4 regions of the Paenibacillus sp. EB106-04-04-XG159 genome follow, and region 2 is predicted to be linked to each of the others. Evidence: riboswitches for the same ligand, from Rfam matches in the RefSeq annotation. Region 2 holds a riboswitch; each other region holds the start of a gene.
The links. Region 2 has a riboswitch for cyclic di-AMP ahead of AC3WTP_RS21040 (resuscitation-promoting factor). Riboswitches for the same ligand answer to the same signal wherever they lie in the genome.
Positions count from the first base shown of each region.

Region 1: linked by a shared signal. The riboswitch ahead of AC3WTP_RS10620 (3D domain-containing protein) and the one ahead of AC3WTP_RS21040 (resuscitation-promoting factor) in region 2 are both predicted to bind cyclic di-AMP.
Region 3: linked by a shared signal. The riboswitch ahead of AC3WTP_RS06495 (TrkH family potassium uptake protein) and the one ahead of AC3WTP_RS21040 (resuscitation-promoting factor) in region 2 are both predicted to bind cyclic di-AMP.
Region 4: linked by a shared signal. The riboswitch ahead of kdpF (K(+)-transporting ATPase subunit F) and the one ahead of AC3WTP_RS21040 (resuscitation-promoting factor) in region 2 are both predicted to bind cyclic di-AMP.

Region 1 is NZ_JBYTDY010000007.1:95,282-101,291, forward strand. It holds gene AC3WTP_RS10605 (transporter substrate-binding domain-containing protein) at 1-224, shown strand, start outside; gene AC3WTP_RS10610 (amino acid ABC transporter permease) at 319-972, shown strand; gene AC3WTP_RS10615 (amino acid ABC transporter ATP-binding protein) at 965-1,687, shown strand; cyclic di-AMP (ydaO/yuaA leader) riboswitch at 1,889-2,075, shown strand; gene AC3WTP_RS10620 (3D domain-containing protein) at 2,084-2,851, shown strand; gene AC3WTP_RS10625 (polysaccharide deacetylase family protein) at 2,907-3,923, opposite strand; gene AC3WTP_RS10630 (dihydroorotate dehydrogenase electron transfer subunit) at 4,185-4,886, shown strand; gene AC3WTP_RS10635 (dihydroorotate dehydrogenase) at 4,867-5,799, shown strand; gene lpdD (prenylated flavin chaperone LpdD) at 5,801-6,010, shown strand, end outside.
Region 2 is NZ_JBYTDY010000023.1:51,949-57,958, forward strand. It holds gene rsmA (16S rRNA (adenine(1518)-N(6)/adenine(1519)-N(6))-dimethyltransferase RsmA) at 1-192, opposite strand, end outside; gene rnmV (ribonuclease M5) at 256-816, opposite strand; gene AC3WTP_RS21040 (resuscitation-promoting factor) at 971-2,092, opposite strand; cyclic di-AMP (ydaO/yuaA leader) riboswitch at 2,392-2,584, opposite strand; gene AC3WTP_RS21045 (TatD family hydrolase) at 2,777-3,544, opposite strand; gene AC3WTP_RS21050 (HD domain-containing protein) at 3,534-4,838, opposite strand; gene AC3WTP_RS21055 (AbrB/MazE/SpoVT family DNA-binding domain-containing protein) at 5,179-5,433, shown strand; gene rsmI (16S rRNA (cytidine(1402)-2'-O)-methyltransferase) at 5,596-6,010, opposite strand, start outside.
Region 3 is NZ_JBYTDY010000004.1:108,940-114,949, forward strand. It holds gene uvrC (excinuclease ABC subunit UvrC) at 1-1,427, shown strand, start outside; gene AC3WTP_RS06490 (CPBP family intramembrane glutamic endopeptidase) at 1,485-3,161, opposite strand; cyclic di-AMP (ydaO/yuaA leader) riboswitch at 3,418-3,585, shown strand; gene AC3WTP_RS06495 (TrkH family potassium uptake protein) at 3,647-5,008, shown strand; gene AC3WTP_RS06500 (potassium channel family protein) at 5,032-5,706, shown strand; gene AC3WTP_RS06505 (GntR family transcriptional regulator) at 5,792-6,010, opposite strand, start outside.
Region 4 is NZ_JBYTDY010000004.1:195,271-201,280, reverse strand. It holds gene kdpB (potassium-transporting ATPase subunit KdpB) at 1-1,824, opposite strand, end outside; gene kdpA (potassium-transporting ATPase subunit KdpA) at 1,924-3,600, opposite strand; gene kdpF (K(+)-transporting ATPase subunit F) at 3,642-3,719, opposite strand; cyclic di-AMP (ydaO/yuaA leader) riboswitch at 3,986-4,152, opposite strand; gene AC3WTP_RS06825 (hypothetical protein) at 4,191-4,601, opposite strand; cyclic di-AMP (ydaO/yuaA leader) riboswitch at 4,713-4,944, opposite strand; gene AC3WTP_RS06820 (CgeB family protein) at 5,270-6,010, opposite strand, start outside.

The DNA of each region.
Region 1 (6,010 bases), on a different contig from region 2:
TTCTAGTCGACAAGCCCGTTGCAGAGGCATATGCAAAGAACAATAGCAAAGTTGTTGTCGCGCCAGTAGCTTTGAAAGCAGCTAGTGAAGGATATGTGGCAGGATTCACTAAGGATAGCGTCAAGCTGCAGGAAGCTGCTAACAAGACGATCAAACGCTTGAAAGACGAAGGCAAGTTGGACGAATTCTTTGCAAAAGCTAATGCACTTGCGGAGAGCGAATAATCGTTAACATATGATGCGTGAGAAAGTGCGGTGTATACCGCTCTTTTTCATTTAATGAGCGAATAGGGAAGATGTGGAAGGTGGCGAATGATAGATGAGTATGTTTGAAGCATTATCGGAATTTCATCTAAAGTATTTATCAGGAGTAAGCGTTACATTATTATTGTCATTAAGCGCGGTAGTGGTTGGGGTTGTGCTGGGACTTATTCTCGTGCTGATGCGATTATCGAAGATTAAGCCTCTGAGATGGTTTGCAGTCACCTATATCGAGGTATTCCGCGGAACTCCACTGCTCGTGCAGTTGTTTATCATCTATTTTGGCCTTACGGAAATGGGTCTTGATCTAAACAAGTTTACATCAGGTGTAATAGCAGTTGGTCTTAATAGTGCGGCGTACTTAGCTGAAATATTCCGTGCCGGCATTCAAGGCGTTGACAAGGGGCAGGTTGAAGCAGCGCGATCGCTTGGGATGAAGCAGTCTGCTACGATGCGTTATATTGTTCTGCCTCAGGCTATTCGGTCTGTACTTCCAGCGATCGGCAATGAGTTTGTAACGATGATCAAGGAGACTTCCATTGTGAGCTTTATCGGGATCGCGGACCTCATGTTCCAGACGGAGCAAATCCGTAGTATAACGTATACCGCAATGGGTCCATTGCTCGGCGCAGCGTTCTGCTACTTCGTTTTGACCTTTACTTTGTCCAAGGTTATCGGACGTTTTGAAAGGAAGTTGAATACGAATGATTAAAATACAACAGTTGCATAAATCTTTTGGTAAGCTGGATATACTCAAGGGGATCGACCTGGAGATTAAGAAAGGCGAAGTTGTCGTGATTATTGGCCCGAGCGGCTCTGGTAAGAGTACGCTGCTGCGCTGCATTAACTTGCTCGAGACTCCGACCAAAGGAGATATCGTGTTTGAGAGCGAGAAGATTAATAATAAGGGTCATGACATCAATAAGACACGGGAGAAGATGGGGATGGTGTTCCAATCCTTCAATCTGTTTCCTCATATGACAGTACTGGACAACATCATAATTGCTCCGATTAAAGTGAAAAATGTTTCAAAAGATAAAGCGCAGCAAATCGCGATGGATCTGCTCAATAAAGTAGGTTTGGCGGATAAAGCGAACGCATATCCAGCTCAATTGTCCGGCGGACAGAAGCAGCGGATCGCCATCGCTCGTGCTCTCGCTATGCAGCCTCATGTGATGCTATTTGACGAGCCAACGTCTGCACTTGACCCCGAGATGGTAGGAGAAGTCCTCGAAGTTATGAAATCACTCGCTGCCGATGGGATGACCATGGTCATCGTTACACACGAGATGGGCTTTGCCAAAGAAGTAGGCGATCGTATCATCTTTATGGATGGCGGTCAAATCGTAGAGGATGGAACACCTGAGCAGATATTTGGTAATGCTCAACATGATCGAACTAAGAATTTCTTGGGAAAAATATTGTAAACCTTATACTGTAAGTGTAATAAATTGAAAGAGCGCTGGCTGTTCCAGCGCTCTTTTTGCTTATTCCAACTTACCGTAATTATCCTTTTTTGATGTAGAAGCAGTCATCATTGTCATCGTTCTGTAATCTCTGAACCCGTTGTCCCCCAAGGATTTGAAGATGATGACATTATATAACATTTGATGGGTTACAAATCTGTGATAATATGTAAGCCAAGCCGAACGACAACGTACGGGGGACGCCTGATCGATGTTTCAGACCTTGTGTAACAGCTCTGATCATCTTGGGGTGAATCGTATTGCAGCTTTCCATCGGAGAGAAGCGATCGTAGGGTACTCCTTAACCCGAATCCGACAACTAACCCCGGAGGCAGATTCTAAGGAGGTAATAAGTAAATGAATAAGAAATTAACACTTAAGCTTACGGGCTTGATGCTCGGAGTAGTCATGATACTCCAGATTCTGCCTGTATATGCGGAAGGAAGTCAATCACCGACCAGCACTACATTTTATCAAACAGCAGAACAATATAATGTGAGCTTTGATGGCTTTCTAGCAGATCATCCTGTAATCGAGAAGAAGAAGTTGTATGCTGGTAATGAAGTTATGGTTCCAGATGTGATGCAGAATAGTCCGGTCGCTAACCTAACGGTAGATGAGCCGGGCAATAAGCCGGAAACTGCGACAAAACAAGCTAATGCAAAACAGAGTGCTGCACAACCAGCAGCAAATGCACCAGTCGCAGAAGCCGCTCCGAAGAGCCAAGTCTCTAACGTTAAACCTGCATCAACAACAGCTAAGAAATCTTCAGCTAATACGGTCACTGTTGCAGGTAGAGACATGACGTATACGGATAAGCTTGACATGCGTGCGACTGCTTATACGGCAGACCCGAGCGAGAATGGATGGGGCGCAGTTGATGCATTAGGTAATCCACTGAAATTAGGCACAGTTGCTGTTGACCCTGATGTCATACCGCTCGGAACTAAGCTGTTTGTGACAGGCTATCAATATAGTCATCTGCCTGGTGGAGGTTTCGTTGCGACAGCGACGGATACAGGCGGTGCGATTAAAGGGAACAAGATTGATATCTTCGTTCCAGTAAGCAAGAGCACAGGAAGTACCTTTGGCGTACAAGATGTTCAGGTCTATGTGTTGAAATAAGGAGAAACAATACGAGCTTGTCCGTTGATGTAACGGACAAGCTCGTATGTATTAATCAGTAATCTCTTTTTTCCTTATGATCATGAAGTAAGTCGGGTAGAGTAACAAACTGATAGTTCTGTTCGCGAAGCTGTCGGATAACCTTAGGCAGAGCTTGAACCGTATTTTGCAAATATCCCGGTCTTCCTCCTCCGCCTGCATGCTGCAGAACGATTGAGCCGGAGTTGACTTGACTCATAATATTCTGTTCAACGCGACTGGACGAAATGCCTCGCCAATCATTGGAGTCTACATCCCAATTGACGACAATATAACCATGGTCGCCAGCCCACTGAAGCTGCTCTTCGGTGATTTCACCAAAAGGGGGTCTGAAAAATCGAGGTTTATAGCCTGTAATATTAGAGATGATCGATTCCGTATTCTGGATCTGCTTGACGAATGTTGACATTGTCGTCTTCGTTAGCAGTGGATGGTCGTATGAATGATTTCCGATGATATGCCCTTCGGCTACCATGCGTTTAATCATTTCTGGATTAGCCTTAGCTCGATGACCTTCAATAAAGAAGGTGGCTTGTATGCCATGTTCCTTCAATATATCAAGGATCACAGGAGTTACCGTTCTGTCAGGTACATCATCAAAGGTAAGCGCAACTTTCTTCCCATTTCCGCTCGGTGCGCGGAACTTAAAGATCTCGGGATACTTTTTCCACAGCTGCGCGATGTTCAGATGACCAGCAGCGGAGCTTCCCATCTCTGAGTAAGTCTTATATCTCATACTTTGGGCAGTTGAAGTTGATTGCTTCTCATACATATATCCAGGCAGATGATTGCCTTTGGAATCAAATGTTGTATCTTCATTATCAGATGATTGCTGCGTGACGTTATGAGGGTCCGATTCTTGCCATTTCACAGCAGGCAATAGCTGATGTTCTTGTCCTTCGAAGTTCTGGAGATGCTCAGTTGTTACTGTCATCTTAGGGAACTGTCCAACAGCTTTTTCTCCTATGGAGCATCCATTCATCATCATCATGGCAATTGCAATAATACCAAACACGGTATTGCGCATGGACATGGCTCCTTTCCTCCCAGGAATACTTACTCAATAGTACATCCTTGTTATGTCCTTATACAGCAAGAAATATGCCCCATAACATAAAGGGAGAATCCTTCCATTTTCGAATCGCAAATATCCATTAAAATGTAAATCACAATTAAAATTCATCATTTTTTACTCAAATATTAAATTGTTTGAGGGGATTGTGATATTCGTCACGGTTTGAGCACGTTCGACATGACATCATGTAAATGTTAAAGCTGAAAAAGGAGAGGGAACGTGCATACTATAGTTTCGAACGAACGCATATCAGAAGGTATTTACCTCATGACAATTGAGGGTTGTTTTCAAGCTCGGATGGGGCAATTCTTCATGCTTCGCGCTTGGGGCAACTCACCGATACTTTCGCGTCCAATTAGTATTTTCAATATTGAGCAGGACTGCATCCAATTCTTGTATAAGGTCGCTGGAGAGGGTACGCGCTTATTCGCCAACCTAAGAGCAGGTGATCAGATTCAACTTGAAGGCCCACTAGGAAACGGATTTCCAGATGTTAAAGGTAAAACAGCGCTTATCGGCGGAGGTATTGGAGTTGCTCCGTTGTTTTATACCTCTAAGCATTTGGACAAACCTGATATTTATTTAGGGTTTAGAGGTCAATCTTATCTAACTGAAATGTACGAGCCTTACGCGAATGAGCTTCATGTTTGTGTTAACGGAAACCTTCTAGAAGATTTGGATTTATCACAGTATGATAACGTTCTCGTTTGCGGTCCCGGTGGTATGATGAGGGCGGTTTCTCTTATGGGTGCCGATCTGGATACCAACATTTACGTATCGTTTGAAAAGCGGATGGCGTGTGGAATTGGCGCTTGCTACGTATGTTCGATAACGAATAAAGACAGCAATCGTAAAGTTTGCGCGGATGGACCTGTATTTTCATCGAAGGAGGTTGATTGGAATGCGGAGCTTAGCTTGTGAGGTAGCCGGCATCAAGTTTAACAACCCGATCGTAATGGCATCAGGGACGTTCGGTTTCGGTAGAGAGTACGCAAAGCTTTATGACATTAATAAATTGGGGGGCATCTCCTGTAAAGGGTTAACCTTGCATCCTAGAGCAGGAAACACAGGTACTCGAGTGTTCGAAACCTCTGGCGGCATTATGAACAGCGTTGGTCTTGAGAACCCGGGTGTCGAAGCATTCCTGCAGGAAGAGATGCCGTTCTGGGAAAATATCGAGCCTGTAAAGATTGCGAATCTCGGCGGCAGCAACATCGAAGAGTATGTGCTTGGCGCGCTGAAGATTACGCAAGATGCAGAAGAGCGCCGCAAGCAGAATCGTAAAGCTATCGATATGATCGAGCTCAATATTTCTTGCCCGAATGTAAAAGAGGGCGGGATTGCCTTCGGTATTAAGACCGACATAGCGCGTCAGGTCATTAGTGAAGTAAGACAAGTTACTTCTCTGCCTCTTGCTGTCAAGCTGTCGCCTAACGCTGAAGACATCGTTGATATGGCAGTTATGTGTGAGCAAGAGGGTGCTGAGTGCATATCGCTCGTCAATACTTTTTCAGCTATGAAGATCGACATCTACCAACGCCGCAGTGTGTTCAACAATCTGTATGCAGGCTTGTCCGGTCCAGCTATTAAGCCGATCGCGCTTCGTATGGTTAATCAGGTGTCTAAGGCTGTCAGCATACCTGTTATGGGAATGGGCGGCATCTCGTCCGCTGCAGATATCATTGAATTTATTATGGCAGGTGCGGCTGTCGTTCAGATCGGAACTTATAACTTTATGAATCTTCGTGCCGGCGAAGAGCTGTTAGCTGGTATCCAAAGCTATATGGAACTTGAAAACATTAACAGCCTCGATGAAATTAGAGGTATCGTGTAACATGAGCTGGTCAGTACCGGAGCTTTCGATACGATGCCGCATCGAGCGGATCGGTCGTGATTGGCTGGTCGTCATTACTGGCGGTGAGCATGAAGAACATCATCATATCGGCGCGATCACGATCGCTTATCGAGATGATGAAGCTGCTGTGAGGACATCAACTCAGGTTATACCAGGTCATAAGGAGCATTATATTACGGAACAAATGGCT
Region 2 (6,010 bases):
GGCACCTATCCCCGGTCCTATCTCCAGAGCCCCAGTATGTTCGTCCAGCTCGGCTGCTTGCACGATCCGCCGCATGATGTTCATATCGATCAGAAAGTTCTGACCCAAGCTCTTCTTAAAGGAGAAACCGTGCTTGCGTATAATTTCCTTCGTCCGCGACGGCGTGGCAATATCCATTGCGCCTTTTGTCATGATTAGTCCTGCCTTCCTCTAACATCTATATCTCATACCAGTCACATGCGTAATGCTTATGTGTTATTGTCGTTCATTACGATCGAGCTCACTCAATTCTTGCAATGCATGCTCAAATTCCTCACGAGTAATCTGAAAGGCTGTGCATCGCTTCAAGAATTGCTTCGCATTGCAGTATCCGATCCCTAATAACTCACCTAGCTTCATTCTGCGTTCTGATGAGCCCTCAAGCGCTGTTAAACCCGCTGCAATGAGATCGCTCCAGGTGAGCACTGCACCTTCCGGTGAGGGCATCTCTGTACGTACATTCGCCAAAGCCTGTCTGATTGCCTCAGGGGACGCATTCTCCACTCCGATGTCACCCTTCGCCAACGCTTCCCGCTTCGTTATAAACGCATGCTTGCAGCCCGGAACGCGCCCTGCAATCGCCTTGCGAATCCGTTCGCCTGGGAAGTCGGGATCCGTAAAGATAATAACCCCTCGCCGTTCCTGCGCAATAGCAATGCGCTTAAACGTCATTTCGTTCAAAGCAGATCCGCCGGTCTCGATCGTATCGGCTTCTACTGCTCGCTTGATGGCAACCGTGTCATCTCGACCTTCTACCACGATTACTTCTCGGATCACTGCTGACCACCCTTTCTATGCCCTGACCGAGCTGTATGAAAAAACACAAAAGAAGAGGGGGATCCCCTCTTCTTAGCATGACATAAACAGTTATGAATTACTATATCATAAGTACACAGCCGCAATCTACCTCGAGTATGTCCGAACCGACGGCTTAGTTGGCCTCTGGTTTAACAGGACCGATAACATAAACCGTGTTTCCTTTTTTGCGCCCAAAACGTTTTACTTCCTTGGAACTGTCATAATAGATATCGACGATTTTTCCTTTGACGGCACCGCCCGTGTCTTCCGCACGGTAGAAGCCATAACCTTCGATATATACCCACCAGCCAAGAGGTATCACATCGGGGTCTACAGCAATCGTTCGACCTTCAGTAACCTTGGTTCCGGATGCTGTCTTCGCCCCTGGGGAGCCCTTCTCTTCTGTATAAGCAGTCAACTGCACATTAGTAAGTTTCTTTTTGTAGTCAAAGCCCATATCGTCCTTTACCTTCTGCTCGGTATCATGGCTCTTGGCTGACAATACCGCAACTTCCGGCTCCTTCTTCGTACCGTAAGCAACAACCTGGTCAACTTGCTTGGCTTGAACTGTCTTGCCAACCATCTGCGAAAGAACAAGCTTGCCATCTTCATAAACCTGCTCGATCTGCTGTACGACTAGACCATTTTGACCCTTCTTAACCGTCTTGGTTGAACCTTTTTTCAGATTCGGATCAGCTTGCTTTACAACTTGAAACGGAACTTCAACTGGGCGCTGTACAATATCCTTGGTCACACGGACCACTTTGATGCCCATATCAGACTTTATAGCTGTGTCTACGCTTGGATACACTTTGTCCATCTCGGTCAACGAGACATTAGCCTCATCCAAGACATGCTTCACATCGTACTCTGTCGTGTACAATGTTTTCGTTTGTCCGTCTACCGTTAAATGAACAGGTTCCGCGCGATCTATGATGATTTTAGTTCCGTCTTCTACTTCTGCTGTAAGCTCCACTGATACTTCATCATGTGTTCCTACGGTAATCGCGTGCTCATCCAAAACCTCGCGTACCGTATCCTGTCTCGTTTCAAGCTTCATCAACTGCCCGTCGACGAATACTGATACCGTATTCTTCGAGTAGCTGAAACCGACCAGGACACTGACTACTGTTATAGCGATAGCAACTACAGCAATTACTGAAATAATTCGCACATTTTCATGCTTCCACTGCATTGCGAGTGACTTGCTGGATGATCGGGGATCATGGGGTTCGTTGTTCACGATGTTTCCCATTTCTCGGTCCTCCTTCATAGTCCCGCCGTCAAGAATGCTGCATGATTGCTTCTGACGCGACTATTGGTGATATGATGTTGAACAAGCTTGTGCCGGCTTGTTCTTCATACCAACCCCAGTAACGGTTCCTTCCTCACCTTTGCTTCTTCTAACCTATGAATAGGTTAGCACGATTATGCGAGTTTCTATTACTCACAGTCTCGGAGCTGATAAAAACGAAAAGAAGCCTAACTTAAGAGGATTCTCTCTTATGGCTTCTTAGATGACCCAAACAGACAACCCATTTAGGACTCAAGACGAGGACCTCTCTCCATACGCTTGCGAGGTTAGCTGTCGGGTTCGGGCGCTGAGAGTCGCCCTATCCGTTCGAACCGGCTCATGGCTCGGTCGCTCGGAACTCACCCCTAGGATACACTCCGCATCGGTGTGGCACTGACCGATGGCATGTGGTTCCCCCGCTCTCTTGTTTCAGAGACTCAGCGTTACTGGTTGGTTGGAACAATATTCAAGTTCAATCGAACTTCTGTGAGTCATCATATCGTGTTTATTACAAAGTTGTAAAGATCGAATCAATTTCGTTTTTCGGTAAAAAGGGTTAAAATAAAGTTACATTCGGCCGTTTTGATAAAGAAATCCATTTAAATTTTGGCGTAGAACTTTATATCACCTGTTTTTCTTCGTTTTTCAACGCATGTCAAAACATGTAAGGGCGTTGTCGGTCGTTTTTTTGCAAAATTCTTCAAAATCTAACTCTTTTATTCCAGCTGCTTCCTCTGCTACAAGACGTACATAAGCAGATTCATTTCGCTTTCCACGATATGGATGAGGTGTCAGATAGGGACTGTCCGTTTCAACCAATAAGCGGTCCATCGGTACTTGCTTCAAAACTTCCTTAGGCTGCTTGGCATTCTTGAATGTGATCGGGCCTCCAAATGAAATATAAAACCCCATATCCATACACATCTTCGCTGTTTCCCAACTGCCAGAGAATGAGTGCATGATGCCGCCCACATCCTTCGCTTTCTCTTCACGGAGAATGCGTATCACATCTTCATGAGCATCCCGGTTGTGAATGATGATTGGCATCTTCAGCTCACGGGCCAGACCAATCTGCTGGCGGAATACTCGCTGCTGAACATCCTTAGGGGAAGTGTCCCAATAGTAATCAAGTCCAATCTCACCGATGGCAACAACCTTCTCATGTTCAGTCAGCTTTGCTATCCAATCGATATCGGACTTCTCCATTGTAATAGCATCCGTCGGATGCCAGCCAACTGCCGCATATATAAATGGGTACTTCTCAGCAAGTTCCATTGTCGTAGGAATCGTTTCTCGATTAAAGCCCACGTTTACCATGCGAGTTACGCCTTGTTCCACTGCGCGAGCAATGACCAGTTCGCGATCTTCATCAAATGCTTTATTATCCAAATGCGTGTGTGTGTCAAATATCATGCTCACTTGCCCCTTCCATTTCCCTCATTAACAGACTTCGAATTGATGGCGACAGCTCATTGGCTAATGATCTGATCTTATCCATTGGGAAGTATATAACATATTTGCCGCGGTGGATTCCGCTAATAGAACGGATAATATCGGAACGCTTAGACAGCTCCACCAATTGCTGATTACGATCCAGCAGCATAATGTGCTGCAGGGTCGGCTCCTCCCCTGACCGATACACATCGTACGGCTTATCCGTGGGGGAGTCAAACCATAGATCATAAGCAGGATCTAAGCCGATTCTGCGCCATTCCTGTTCCAGCTCTTCGCAAAATGACTGATCTAATCCATCTACCTCTACATATTTATACAATTTACGTTCCATAAATCGTTGGCACAAGTCTGCAAGCCGCTCATCCTTCTCCTGCATCCATTGTGAGAACATTGCTTGAACAAATGCTTCATCTAATTGAACATATTGTGACGCTGTTATTCTTCCCTCAAATAAAGCATCTAGCGGAGGCAAGAAATAACGAAACTCATATCCATCGTGATACAGTTCGGTCGCTCGTCTGAAGATGAGTCGCAATAACAGCTCAGAGCTGCGTGTAACTGGGTGGAAATACACCTGCCAGTACATCTGATATCGTGACATTAAGTAATGCTCTACAGCATGCATTCCGCTCTCCTTCACCACGATACGATCCTTATAAGGCCTTAACATGCGCAGAATACGATCCAAGTCAAAGTTGCCATAATTGACACCTGTAAAATAAGCATCCCGCAGCAAATAATCCATGCGATCGGCATCCAGTGGGCCCGATACTAGATTCACGACAATAGGCTTGTCATAAGTCTTTTGGATAATAGAAGCAACTCGTTCAGGGAGTGAGGGATCTTTACGCGCCAGCACCCGATTGATCTCAGAATCTCCACTAATAATGCGGCATGTCCAATCCTCATGATGTACCCCAAACGCTTCTTCAATCGAATGAGAGAACGGTCCATGTCCAACATCATGAAGCAGCGCGGCGCACATCGTGACGAGCCCTTCTTCAACTGGCCAATCCTCATACTGATTCCGCTCAAACTGAGATATGATACGCCTAGTTAACTCATACACCCCGAGCGAATGCGAGAACCGACTGTGTTCAGCACCATGAAACGTAAGATAAGAAGTGCCTAACTGTCGAATACGACGCAGCCGCTGAAATTCTTTCGTATTGATAAGCTCCCATATGGTTCGATCTTGAACATGGACATAATTATGAACAGGATCTTTAAACACCTTTTCTTCGCGCAGCATAATCCACCCCTCCTCAAATCCATAATAGTTAAAAACTTCTACTTTTCCTTGACTTTTCGACATAATTCTCATTTTCCATATATATGAAATCAGTGTATTAAAATATATTAATATGTAATTATATACTTAATAAAAATAGATATAATACCTTATTTTACTATATTATGGAGGAATCAGGGCGAATAACATGCATTTTATATGAAATCACCCATTAATTAGCACCCTCTCAATCTACATTTTAGGTTGACTATTTTGGGAATGGTTGGTACCATAATAGACAATAAAACATAGAATAATGTCGAAACATGACATAACGCAAATCAGAGGAGTGGGATTAACTATGATGAAGTCCACAGGTATCGTCCGTAAGGTCGACGAACTTGGCCGCGTCGTCATTCCAATTGAACTTCGCCGTACATTGGGTATTGGCGAGAAAGACGCTTTGGAAATTTACGTCGACGGTGAGCGCATTATGCTCAAAAAATATGAGCCAGCATGCATCTTCTGCGGCAATGCAGAGAGTGTTACATACTTCAAAGGAAAAATTGTTTGTCACGAATGTGTATCAGAAATTCCACAACCTGTGACAAATTAAAAAATATAGTATATAATAGCATTATTCGAATTTGTTAATTCTAACCTTTTAATATCTTCCTTGACGCCTTCATGGTTATGAACCCAACCATGAAGGTCCTTTTTTTTATATAAACCTCTGTACTGCTTGCCAACTTAACTCCTCTGTGAGTCCTATTCCTCTTCACTCTTCGCTCTGTGCAGCCAACAGCTCTTGATATACATCTCGTTTGGATAATCCTCGATCCTTTGCCGCCTGCTTCATGGCGTCCTTCTTAGACATCCCTTCCGACGCTTCATATCGCGCAACATGCTCTGCTATAGATAACCCGCTCCACCAGATTTCATCCTGCACATTCAACAGATATTCTTCCGTCGCGCCCTCGATCACGATACAACACTCGCCTAATGGGGGCTCAGCTTCATAGTACGCTATGCATTCCGACACCTTGCCGCGCACGAACTGTTCATAACGCTTCGTTAATTCCCTTGCTACCACAACTCGTCTGTCGCCTAATACCTCGCCGATTCGATCAAGTGTCTTGATCAACCGATGAGGGGATTCGTAAAGTAGAATAGATCCTTGCACCCGCTTCACG
Region 3 (6,010 bases), on a different contig from region 2:
CAGAGCAATATGATGCGATGACGCAGGAGATTGCCAAGTTCTTAAGCGGCGGACATGAGGAGATCAAGAAGGAGCTCCAGCGGAAGATGGAAGAGGCTGCGGAAGAGCTCCAGTTTGAGCGCGCGAAGGAATATCGCGATCAGCTGATGGCAATTGACGCGATCATGGAGAAGCAGAAGATTAATACGGCTGATCAGCTTGACCGTGACGTATTCGGCTTCGCGGTTGATAAGGGCTGGATGTGCGTCCAGATTCTATACATGCGTCAAGGCAAGATGATTGAGCGGCACGCGACTAAGTTTCCTTATTATGGCGCCGCCTATGATGACTTTATGTCTTTCGTAGCCCAGTATTACAGCGATAACCCGGCACTGCCGAAAGAAATTATGCTGCCGCTTGATGTGACGGAGCAAGGAACGGATCAAGCAGCAACAGCAGACTCTGACCATATTGACACTCATGGCACTGGTGAGGGTCAAGATCATTCTGACCATCCTGAAGAAGCCCATGAGGATGAGCAGAATCGCTTCGGAGCGGATGCGCTGCAACAATGGCTGAAGGTTAAGGTTGTGATTCCGAAGCGCGGCTTGAAGAAGCAGATGGTCACGATGGCGATAGATAATGCGCGAGTGACCCTTGAGGAGAAGTTCAAGCTCATCGAGCGTGATGAAGATCGAACCGCCCGTGCGGCGGAACGGCTTGGAGAAGCACTCGGAGTTGCCTCAGCGCGCCGGATCGAGGCGTTCGACAACTCGAACATCCAAGGCTCCGACCCTGTATCGGCTATGGTTGTATTTATCGATGGCAAGCCTGCGAAGAAGGAATACCGCAAATACAAGGTGCGGACTGTACAAGGACCGGATGATTATGAGACGATGCGTGAGGTCATTCGCAGACGGTATGAGCGCGTATTGAAGGAAGGTCTGGAGATGCCGGACATCATCGTGGTCGATGGCGGCAAGGGACAGATGGCGGTAGCCATAGACGTCCTGGAGAATGAATTGGGGTTAGCGATTCCCGTGTGCGGCCTTGTGAAGGATGTCAAGCATAAGACCGCTCAGCTTATGGCTGGCGACCCTCCGCAGGAAGTCAATCTGCCTCGTGACAGCCAGGAATTCTATCTGCTGCAGCGTATACAGGAGGAAGTGCATCGCTTCGCGATCACGTTCCATCGGGAACGGCGAGCGAAGTCTATGGTCGTGTCAGCATTGGATTCGATTCCGGGGATCGGCGAGAAGCGGCGCAAGATGCTGCTGAAGCATTTTGGGTCGCTCAAGAAGATTCGGGAGGCTTCTGTAGAAGACTTCCGTGAAGTAAGCATAGGTGAGCAGTTGGCGCAAACGATATTATCACATCTGAGAGAAGAGGATCAGTCAGCAGAAGCAGATCATGATGATATCGAAAGCGTCGATGGGGATATAGAATAAATAAGAGGCACTTGTTGGAATACTTATAAATAGTATTTCAGCAAGTGCCTCAATTGTTTATGGGATTGAATATGTAACCGTTTTGCGATTGCGGTGCATCGCGGCTAAGCAATACACAACTGTTACTGGAAGCAGCAGGTATATAATACCGAATGTAAAGCCCGCCAAGGAGCGCTCCAGGAATAGGGACATCACCATCAGCAGCGTATCGAGCATCAGATGAGCGCTGACGGCTGTCCAGAAGCCGTACCGAACCATTATCCATACGAAGGCGAAGCCGATAATCATCAGTTCTACTGGTCTTGAGTAGAACGGGTATATCGGATACATCACATGTCCCGCGGCCCAGACGAAGGTAGGGACGATGGCAGCAATCCATGTGTTCGGAATCCATCTTCTCAACAGCCCTACGCCGAATAAACGGTAGAATCCTTCTTCAGAGATCGCGGCTACCCATGCGAGCAAGGGGTACATGTACATATAAGTCAGATTCAATGGAGATGAGATCGAATCCGTTGAGCTCCAAGCACCGACACCGAGCTCCAGCAGGGTGAATATAATCGTCTGCATACCAAGCAGTATTCCTGCCCAGCATAGTCCGTTCCAGAAGGCATTCACCAATGCGGTTCCAAAGTTGGGATGTCTCCATGTAGGCAGCAAATTAGTATGGAGGCTCCGTCTCCACAGCGCGCGTCCCGTGACCAAGGCCAGATATAACATAATTCCGCCTTGTACGACAACAATTGCAGATTGCAGATATAGGGCGTTCTGTATATCGCCGGTTGTGACAGGTACTTTCTGTTCCAGCATGACATAGCTGGGCAGGGCATTCCATGAGTGGACGACGGATAATCCGCAGGATATGACAGCAAGCAATATGATCGTCCAGGAACCGAAATGTATCGTACGTCGATAGACTACAGCACATACGACAGCTGCAATCCCCATAATAAGTGACATTAGCTGATAGGCGTAGTTTTGAGTCTTCTCTGCTGATTCCTGCTGGTGTTTCATTTCAGAAGTATATGCAGGTGGAACATCCCATACAGGCCTAAGGCTGGTTATATAGTCTCCAGACCATGTGGCAACTAGCTCCAACGAGGCGTCGCCTACCTTGGCAGCAGGTACACGATATCTGATCTCATTCGGATTCGCGGCTGACATCGGCAATCGCTGTACTTGGGCATCTGTATACCCGAGCTCCCGAATTGCTTCATCCGTCCGAGCCGCCATGTCGGCCTCGCTAAGGTTAGATGAACTAGAAGGCATGTCAGTCGTTTGGGTCTGATAACCGACCAGCTTGCCGCTCGTCATATGCAGATCTACAATCGTGTATTCCAGATCATGCAGATTCCCTCTTCTCATCAAGACACGGTAGTAGTCGTATGGAGCCAGCTTGTCCCAAGGCTCATAGCTTTCCATCAATTGTTCTTTGCTCACATAACCGGATAAGAGTTGATTCGTATCGTATATAACAGCTGTTTCCAGCGGTTTAGAGGACTGTCTTCCTGAGGCGAATGCCTCATCCGCATACACCTTATATGCGAGGTTCAAAGCTTCTTGTTTCGTGATGGGCTTAGCGAGTGCTTCTTCACTGCCAGATGTAATGGGAGCTATGACTTGAAATGCCAAGAAGATCATGAACCCGATCACGGAGCAAACGACAACAAGTCTTGAGACGGTTCTCTGATGCAAAGACGCAGTAACGGATGCTTGTTCAAAGTGAGAAGACAAGGGAATCCCCCTCTATCGTGAAATGGTCTTATTATGATTGTATATCTGATCATAGCCGCTTATGTTTCATTTGAATAGAACAAGGTTATCGAAATTATAATGCAACGTCAAGAAAACAGGCGTCACACTGATGCATTGCATGAAAACAATCTAATGTAAACGCTCTTAATCCCTAATTCGGGTACATTTCAGATGAATTTGCCAGTTTATTGACTTTGTAAGTGCTCGTATAAACGTATATAATCATCTCGTTATGAATTGTATAGAGCCGAATTTCGCGCAAGCGAAAGCGGGGGAACCGATATTTGGGGTGAATTTCGCAATGTGCTGCAGACTTAGAGTATAAGCTGCAAGCGCTGCGAATAGGGCAACTTGACGTGCCCGAATCCGTCAGCTAACCTCGTAGGCGAGCACGTCAGGAAACCAGACAGCATTGGTATTCCGATGCTTTTTTTTATGAAATTTTTTAGAGGTGGGCACAGCAATTGAAAAAGATTGAGCTTTTACGACCATGGAGATTAACTCCGGCGCGCATACTGGCAGTGGGATTCGCTGCAATCATTTTGTTAGGCTCATTTCTTCTGATGCTCCCCATATCAAACGTTGACGGTCAACCGCTCCACTTTATCGATGCATTGTTCACAGCGACGTCTGCAACATGTGTTACAGGATTGGTTGTCGTTGATACGGGGTCGCACTTTACCATGTTCGGACAGATAGTCATCTTATGTCTTATCCAGATCGGCGGTCTGGGATTTATGACGATGGCGACGTTGTTCGCGCTCGTATTCAAGAAGAAGATATCATTGAAGGAACGATTGATCTTGCAGGAGGCGCTGAATCAGGGTTCGATGGAAGGTATCGTTCGTCTGATCCGCAAAGTACTGCTCTATTCTCTCATCATTGAAGGTTCAGCCGCTATTGTGTTTGCACTGCGTTGGGCGGTCGACATGCCTTTTGGACAGGCGCTGTACTTTGGTATATTTCACGGGATATCCTTTTTCAATAATGCGGGATTCGATATATTCGGGATGACAGCAAGCGGACCGTTCTCCAGCTTGACCAGCTATGTCGATGATCCGATCACTAATATCGTAGCGATGTTCCTGATTGTATCGGGAGGTATAGGATTTATCGTCATGTCCGATCTGGTTGATTATCGCAGGACGAAGCGTTTGTCGCTTCATACGAAGGTTGTTCTGTATACGACTGGTTTCTTAATCTTATTCGGGGCGCTTGTCATCTTCGTATTCGAATTTTCGAATCCGAACACGATGGGGGATATGAACTTCTTCGAGAAGATATTAGCTTCATTCTTTCAATCGGTTTCACCTCGTACAGCAGGGGTCAATACGGTTGATATTGCCGGATTGCGGCAGGCAACTCAATTCTTTATAGTCATTCTCATGTTTATCGGTGCTTCTCCAGGCTCGACGGGCGGCGGTATTAAGACGACGACATTCGCGATATTATTCGGCGGGGTCGTTGCGATGGTACGCGGCAAGGATGATATCGTGATGTTTAAGCATCGCTTGGCGAAAGACCGATTGAATAAAGCACTCACTTTAATATTGATAGCGCTAGGTCTGGTCATTACCGTGTCCATGATCCTGTCAACGACAGAGGATGCAGATTTTCTTGCGATCTTATTTGAAACAACTTCTGCATTCGGTACTGTAGGTCTGACTATGGGGATCACCAGCGATCTATCGAGCATCGGCAAGCTGTTGATTGCGATGACGATGTTTATCGGCCGATTAGGCCCGCTTACACTTGCATATGCGCTTGGACCGAAGACGGAACGTGAATTGTTCCGTCATCCAGAAGGAAAGATAACGATAGGTTAACAACAAAGGGGATAGTATCAAAGATGGATGTGCAGCAGTATGCCGTCATTGGAATGGGACGGTTCGGTTCCAGCTTGGCTGAAGAATTGATGAAGCTTGGTCACCAGGTATTGGGAATCGACAAGGATGAGGAAGTTATTGATGAAATGAACAATGTGGTAACACATGCAGTCGTTGCTGACGCGACAGATGAGGAAGTGCTTCGTTCGCTCGGCATTCGCAACTTTGACTGTGTCATTGTAGCAATAGGCAATGATATCCAGACGAGTATACTGGTTAGTATTCAGGTGAAGGAGCTGGGGGTCAAGAAAGTAGTTGCCAAGGCGCTGTCTGATCTGCATGGCAGAGTCCTGGAGCGGCTTGGAGTTGACCGAATTATATATCCGGAACGGGATATGGGCATTCGGGTTGCTCACCATCTCGTATCACCTAATCTCCTTGATTATATTGAGTTGTCTAAGGAATATACGATTGTGGAGCTCAACGTACCGAGATGCTTGAATGGAGTCACACTGCGTGAGCTGAACTCGCGCGTACGATACGGCTGCAGCATCGTAGCCTTGAATAAACCTAATGGCATTATAGTTGCTCCATCCGCAGATGATGTGTTGGCAGAGAATGATATCATGGTCATGATCGGTACTAATTTGCAAATTGAACAATTTGAAGAAAAGATTACAGATAATCGGAAATCTTAATTATACTACAGCCCCAAGCAAGCTCTTGAACAATAGTCAGGAGCATCGCTCGGGGCTTTTATTGTGTGACTGCGCTATATGCACGTTATTCATCCTGCGGCGTTTCTTTTATTTCCATAATCATATGTACAAGCTCTTCTTTCGTAATCTCCAATGCTTTCGCAGTCTGCAGAATGCGGGGCAGCTCAACCTCCGCGAATTGATCACGGCGCTTCTTCCTCACGATGGCTGCCGCTCCAGCGCCGACGAACATTCCAACCCCTCTTTTCTTGTACAGCACTCCTTCATCTACTAACAGATTGAT
Region 4 (6,010 bases), on a different contig from region 2:
GGAATTCAAGCCCATAATGTTCAATGAAGCCATCTCAGGAATCGCGAGCATGAACAGTGCCGGTATGATAGCAAAATATTTCGCTACGTCATTCGCGATACTGAAGGTAGTTAAGGCGCCGCGTGTCATGAGCAGCTGCTTGCCGATCGCTACAACCTCAATCACTTTGGTCGGATCAGAATCCAGATCCACCATATTAGCCGCTTCCTTGGCGGCAGTCGTCCCGCTATTCATCGCGATCCCAACGTCCGCTTGCGCCAATGCTGGCGCATCATTCGTACCGTCGCCCGTCATCGCGACCAGCTTGCCTGCAGCCTGCTCTTTGCGAATCAGCGCCAACTTATCTTCCGGCTTGCTCTCGGCGATAAAATCATCTACGCCCGCTTCTCGAGCAATCGTCGCCGCGGTCAGCGGATTGTCCCCTGTACACATGATGGTTCTAATCCCCATCTCGCGCAGCTGCTCGAACCGTTCTTTCATGCCTGGCTTAACCGTATCTTTCAAGTAGATTACACCGTATATACGGTTATCTACTGCTACAGCGAGCGGTGTGCCGCCTAATGTTGATATCTCTGTTGTCAACGTATCCAGATTCGCGGGGATGCTGCCACCGCGCTCCATAACCCAGCGCTTGATAGCATCTACAGCGCCCTTGCGTACTGAACGTCCATCCGGAAGGTCGAGACCGCTCATTCGTGTCTCCGCCTTGAACGGAATCTCTTCCCCGCTCTCCGCCAGCTCGCGGTCATACGTCCAGCCCTGCCTGCTTACCCAATCCAGCACCGAGCGTCCTTCAGGCGTTTCATCCCGATGCGACGAGATTGCGGCCCAGCGGCTAAGCTCCTGCTTATCCTCATTCACGACTGGATACAGTTCGCTTGCCAACCGATTGCCGTACGTGATTGTACCCGTCTTATCCAATATTATGGTATGAATATCACCGCATGCCTCTACCGCTTTACCAGAAGTCGCAATCACGTTGAACCGTGTTACGCGGTCCATACCCGCTATACCGATCGCTGACAGCAGTCCGCCGATTGTCGTTGGGATCAGGCAGACGAGCAAGGCGATCAATTCCGCAACGTTCATCTCGATGTTCAGATATTGCCCGAAGAAGGGCAGCGTTACGACGACGATCAAGAAAATCAAGGTCAAGCTGACCAGCACCGTATGAAGCGCGAGCTCGTTCGGGGTCTTCTGACGTTTGGCGCCTTCAACGAGCGCGATCATGCGATCTAAGAAGGATTCGCCGGGATCGCTGGTGATTCGAACGCGAATCCAGTCGCTCACGACGCGCGTGCCTGCTGTGACGGAGCAGAAGTCGCCGCCCGCTTCCTTCAGCACCGGCGCCGATTCACCCGTTATCGCCGATTCATCGACAGAAGCCAAGCCTTCCATCACCTCGCCGTCGCCCGCGATCGTCTCGCCTTCACGAACGATGATGACATCTCCTCTGCGCAATGCCGTGGAAGCAACGCGCGTGAGGGCTCCTCCTTCCGTTATCTTATTCGCATACAATTCCTTCTTCGTCTGCTTCAAGGAATCCGCCTGAGCCTTGCCGCGGCCTTCCGCCAGCGCCTCAGCGAAGTTAGCGAACCATACGGTTATGAGCAGAATAAAGCTCACTGCGCCGTTATACCAGCGCGCCGTCGGTGTCCCGAACAGGTCCGGCGCAATCGTCAGCAGCAGGGTGATGACGAAGCCCAGCTCGACGATAAACATCATCGGATTCTTAATCATGATCTTCGGATGAAACTTCTTGCACGCTTCGATAGCAGCCTGCTTCAACAAGCCGCCTTGCAGCATGCTCTTACCTGCCTTCATTCCTCGTCCGCTCCCTGTTTCATATGGAGTCTGATTATTAATAGGCATTGATGCCTTCATTGTTATTCCTCCTTGAGCCTTACCCTGTTCATCTCTCGTTTATTTCCACAGTGTCAGATGTTCTGCGACCGGTCCCAGCACAATCGCAGGGAAGAATGTCAGTGCGCCCACAATAAGGGTGCAGCCGACAAAGATTATGCCGAAAGTTGCCGTATTCGTACGGAAAGTCCCGCTCGTCACAGGAACAGGCTGCTTCTTAGCCATCGAGCCTGCTACCGCGAGCAGCAGCACCATGGAGAGGAAGCGTCCCAAGAACATGACACTGCCAGTCGCAATATTCCAGAAAGCTGTCGCATCTCCTAAACCTTCAAAGCCTGAGCCGTTGTTGGCAGCAGAAGAGGTGAATTCGTACAATGCCTGCGTTAAACCGTGGAATCCAGGATTGCTCAAGGTATCCGCTTGGGTCATCAATGCTACTGCTGCTGGGAACAGAATGAGCAGCGGATGAATAATTAACGTTACGGCGATCAGCTTCATCTCGCGGCTCTCCAGCTTGCGCCCGAGAAATTCCGGTGTACGGCCGACCATGAGACCGGATAGAAACACCGCGATCATCGCATACATGAGAACGTTGACGAAGCCTACTCCCATACCGCCGAATATGGTGTTCAGCATCATATTCGCAAGCGGGATCAATCCGCCTAGAGGGGTCATCGTATCATGCATATTATTAACTGCCCCCGTCTCGGAAGCTGTTGTAACGACAGAATATAGAGCGGACTGCGCTACGCCGAAGCGCACCTCCTTGCCCTCCATGCTCGGCCCTTCAATGCCTGCCTGATGCATAACGGGATTGCCAGCCTGTTCAGCCGTTACGGATAAGCCGGTCATCACCACAAACATGATGAGCATCGCGACGAACAGCGTCCTGCCTTCCTTGGCGTTTCCAGCCATCTTGCCGTAAGCAAACGGCGTAGCTGTCGTCACGAGCAGCATCAAGATCATCTGCAGCGTATTGCTTAATGCATTCGGGTTCTCAAGCGGATGCGTTGAGTTCGGGCCATAGAAGCCGCCTCCGTTGTTGCCGAGCTCTTTAATCGCTACAAATGAGGCTACGGGACCACGCACAATCGTCTGCTCTTCTCCCTGCAGTGTCGTTACCGTTTCGCTTGGCGACAAGGTCTGAGGCACTCCCCATGCTGCGAACAGCACAGTTGCTACAATTGCGATCGGCATGAGCACCCGAGTAATCGATCGAACCATATCAACGAAGAAGTTGCCCATCGGTCTGCCGGTCAGCCCGCGAATAATTGCAAATACGAGCGCAAGGCCAGTCGCCGGAGAAGTAAACATGAGGAATACGATGGCAACCATCTGCGACAAGTAAGATAAACCCGTTTCACCGCTGTAGTGCTGCAGATTCGTATTCGTCATAAAGCTAATCGCTGTATTAAAGGCCAAGCTGGGCTCCATGTTCGGAACACCGCTTGGATTCAACGGCAGGTAAGCCTGCACTCGAAAGATTGTATACGTGATTCCGATCATTACTACATTCGTAAGCACGAGAGCCATCGCATATCCCTTCCAGCTCTGATTGACTTCTCGTATCCCGAATATCTTGAACAAGAAGCGATCAACTGGACCAAGAATGCGGTCGCCTGGCAGCGGAGCCCCTTCGCTATTGAACACCTTCGCCAAATAATGCCCTACCGGTCGCGCCAGCAAAATAACGATCACAATCGTAATACCAATAGATAACCAGCCCAAAGCTGTCATTGTGCAGCTCCACCTTTCTCGCTTATAACCCCTATAGGAATCTAGAATTTCTCAGGTTTAACCAATGCGTAGCCAAGATAGACAAACAGTGCCGCTACAAGCACTCCCAGTGCGATCATCATGACGTTCACCTCGCTAATCAGCTTTCTAATTCAGAAGCGCTCCATCGATATACGATATACACGATCGAGGACAACAGCCCTAGCAGCGCGACCATAATGACATCCAACACAGTCTTCACACCCCTTTAGAATCGAATGAACCAGGTTCCACCTAATTTCAGCGCCGAATCGCAAAAAAACCGCACGGAAAGAGGGGGTCCTCTTCCCATGCGGTTATCTAGTCACAGCTATAGAAAGCCGGACATACTGCACGACGAAAGAAGGCTGCCTCTATGGACGCTTACGAGGTTAGCTGACGGATTCGGGCGCATGAGTCGCCCTACTCGGCTGGCTGCCGAGATTCACCCCTGCATGACAGAGCATTACTCACTCTGACATGCCTAATTGGTTCCCCCGCTCCCCTGCAACAGGGATTAAGCGATGAGCTTGGCCTTGGCTCTATGAAATTAGGATCAACCTATAGCTCTGCTAACTAATCAGATCATTCAGCAGAAACGATACCTGTTCGGATTGTGTGTACAATACCATATCCGCTCCGAGCAGCCGATAGATCGATCTTGGATTATGATGCTTCGTAATGACCACGATACTGTCTGTGGTCCAAGGTCGACAGTGCTTCAACAACCGACAGGTCAACGCAAAGCTCGTTTCAAATAAATAAATACGTCCTACTCGCCCCAAGGGCTGAGAGTCTGCCAGTGACTTGGATGTGTTGATGCGCCAAATATTTGTCACACCAAGCTGTTTCATCCGGGTAACGCACTGGGCATTGTTAACAACTGCGGCAACCGGGATTCCGGCGCCCTTAATCGATCGAACGAAGTCTACTCCCATTGCATTAGGAGCGAATACCGCAATGGTCCGATCTCTGTCATACATGATCCTCACTACCTCCTAAAATGTCCGCAAACGCATCATTCATTCGGGTAAGAGGCTGATCTGCATGCGCTGTATCTAATGTACCTGATGCTTCATGTACTTTAGCCTAAACGCGCCTCTCCTCGGACGCTTACGAGGTTAGCTGTCGGGTTCGGAATCGAAGAGTCGCCCTACTGGTTGAAGCGACAATTCACATGCCTATCGTGAATATGTCCTTAACCGGATTCACCCCAGCGAATAACATCCGCTTCGCAGCTTCAATCATCATGCGGCTGCAAGCTATACTATTCGCGATAATGGTTCCCCCGTTTCCGCATTACGCGGAATTCAGCGATGAAATCGCAACGGCTGTGATCAATTGCTGAAATGTATCTTACGCCTCCCGCAACCTTTATGTAAACGAAACCGAAAGCTGCTATTGAATTATTAAGGCTAGATTCATGTGACTAATCACACACAATCTTCTATTTTCATATTCACAGCTATGTCTTGCTCGTTTAATCTAGCGATTATCAGATCGATAAAGCATAAAGCAGATAATCTAAGAATGAACTGGTTGTAATCGTTTTTTCGACATAAAGTCATAGTTTAGCGCTCCAACCACCTATTTTTTCCACAACATGCAAAACCGCCGCTCGGAAGGTCCGCGCGACGGCTCTCAACTTAAACTAAGATCCATATATAGTTCCGAACAGCTGATTGAGCCGATGAGCATAAGTATGCTCACGCAGTGTGCGTGCAAGGCCGCGCAGCGCAATCTCACGGCGTTCTTCCTCATGCTTTAAATAATAATCAATCTTCTGAAGCATTTCTTCCGGCGAGTTATAGGTCTCAATCTCTACTCCTGGGGTGTAGAATCGCGATAGATCACTGCGCACATCTGTCAACTGCAGTGTTCCGCAGCCCAGGATTTCAAACGTGCGCGGATTAGGTGAAACGCCGACAATCTGTGCCGAATTGCTATTAAAGGTATCATCATCATGCGAGCGATGCATGTTAATCACGATCTTCGTTACATTGTACATTTCAGCTGTTTCTTGCGGGGTAAGCCAACGACCAAGATCAACCTTTTGCTTATGTTGGCGGTACCTGGCTACACGATCCCACCAAATTCCAGAGATTCGAGTGTCATAGGACATAAGCCTCGGGAAGATCGGATCTAAGAAGCGCACTCGATTCCAATAAGCAGTGCCGATGAAGCATACCTCACGCAATCTGCCGCTCGAAGTGGTCCTAGGCTGAAAATGTCCGGGATATACACCGAACGGCAAGTAATGTACATTCGCACAGCCAATGGATTGATAGAAGCTGACACAGTTCATTTCCAGGGTGAAAATAAAATCATAATGCTGCACCACATTCTTCATAATATCTGTATAGTAAGGATCATCCGTCAACCAGATTGCTGT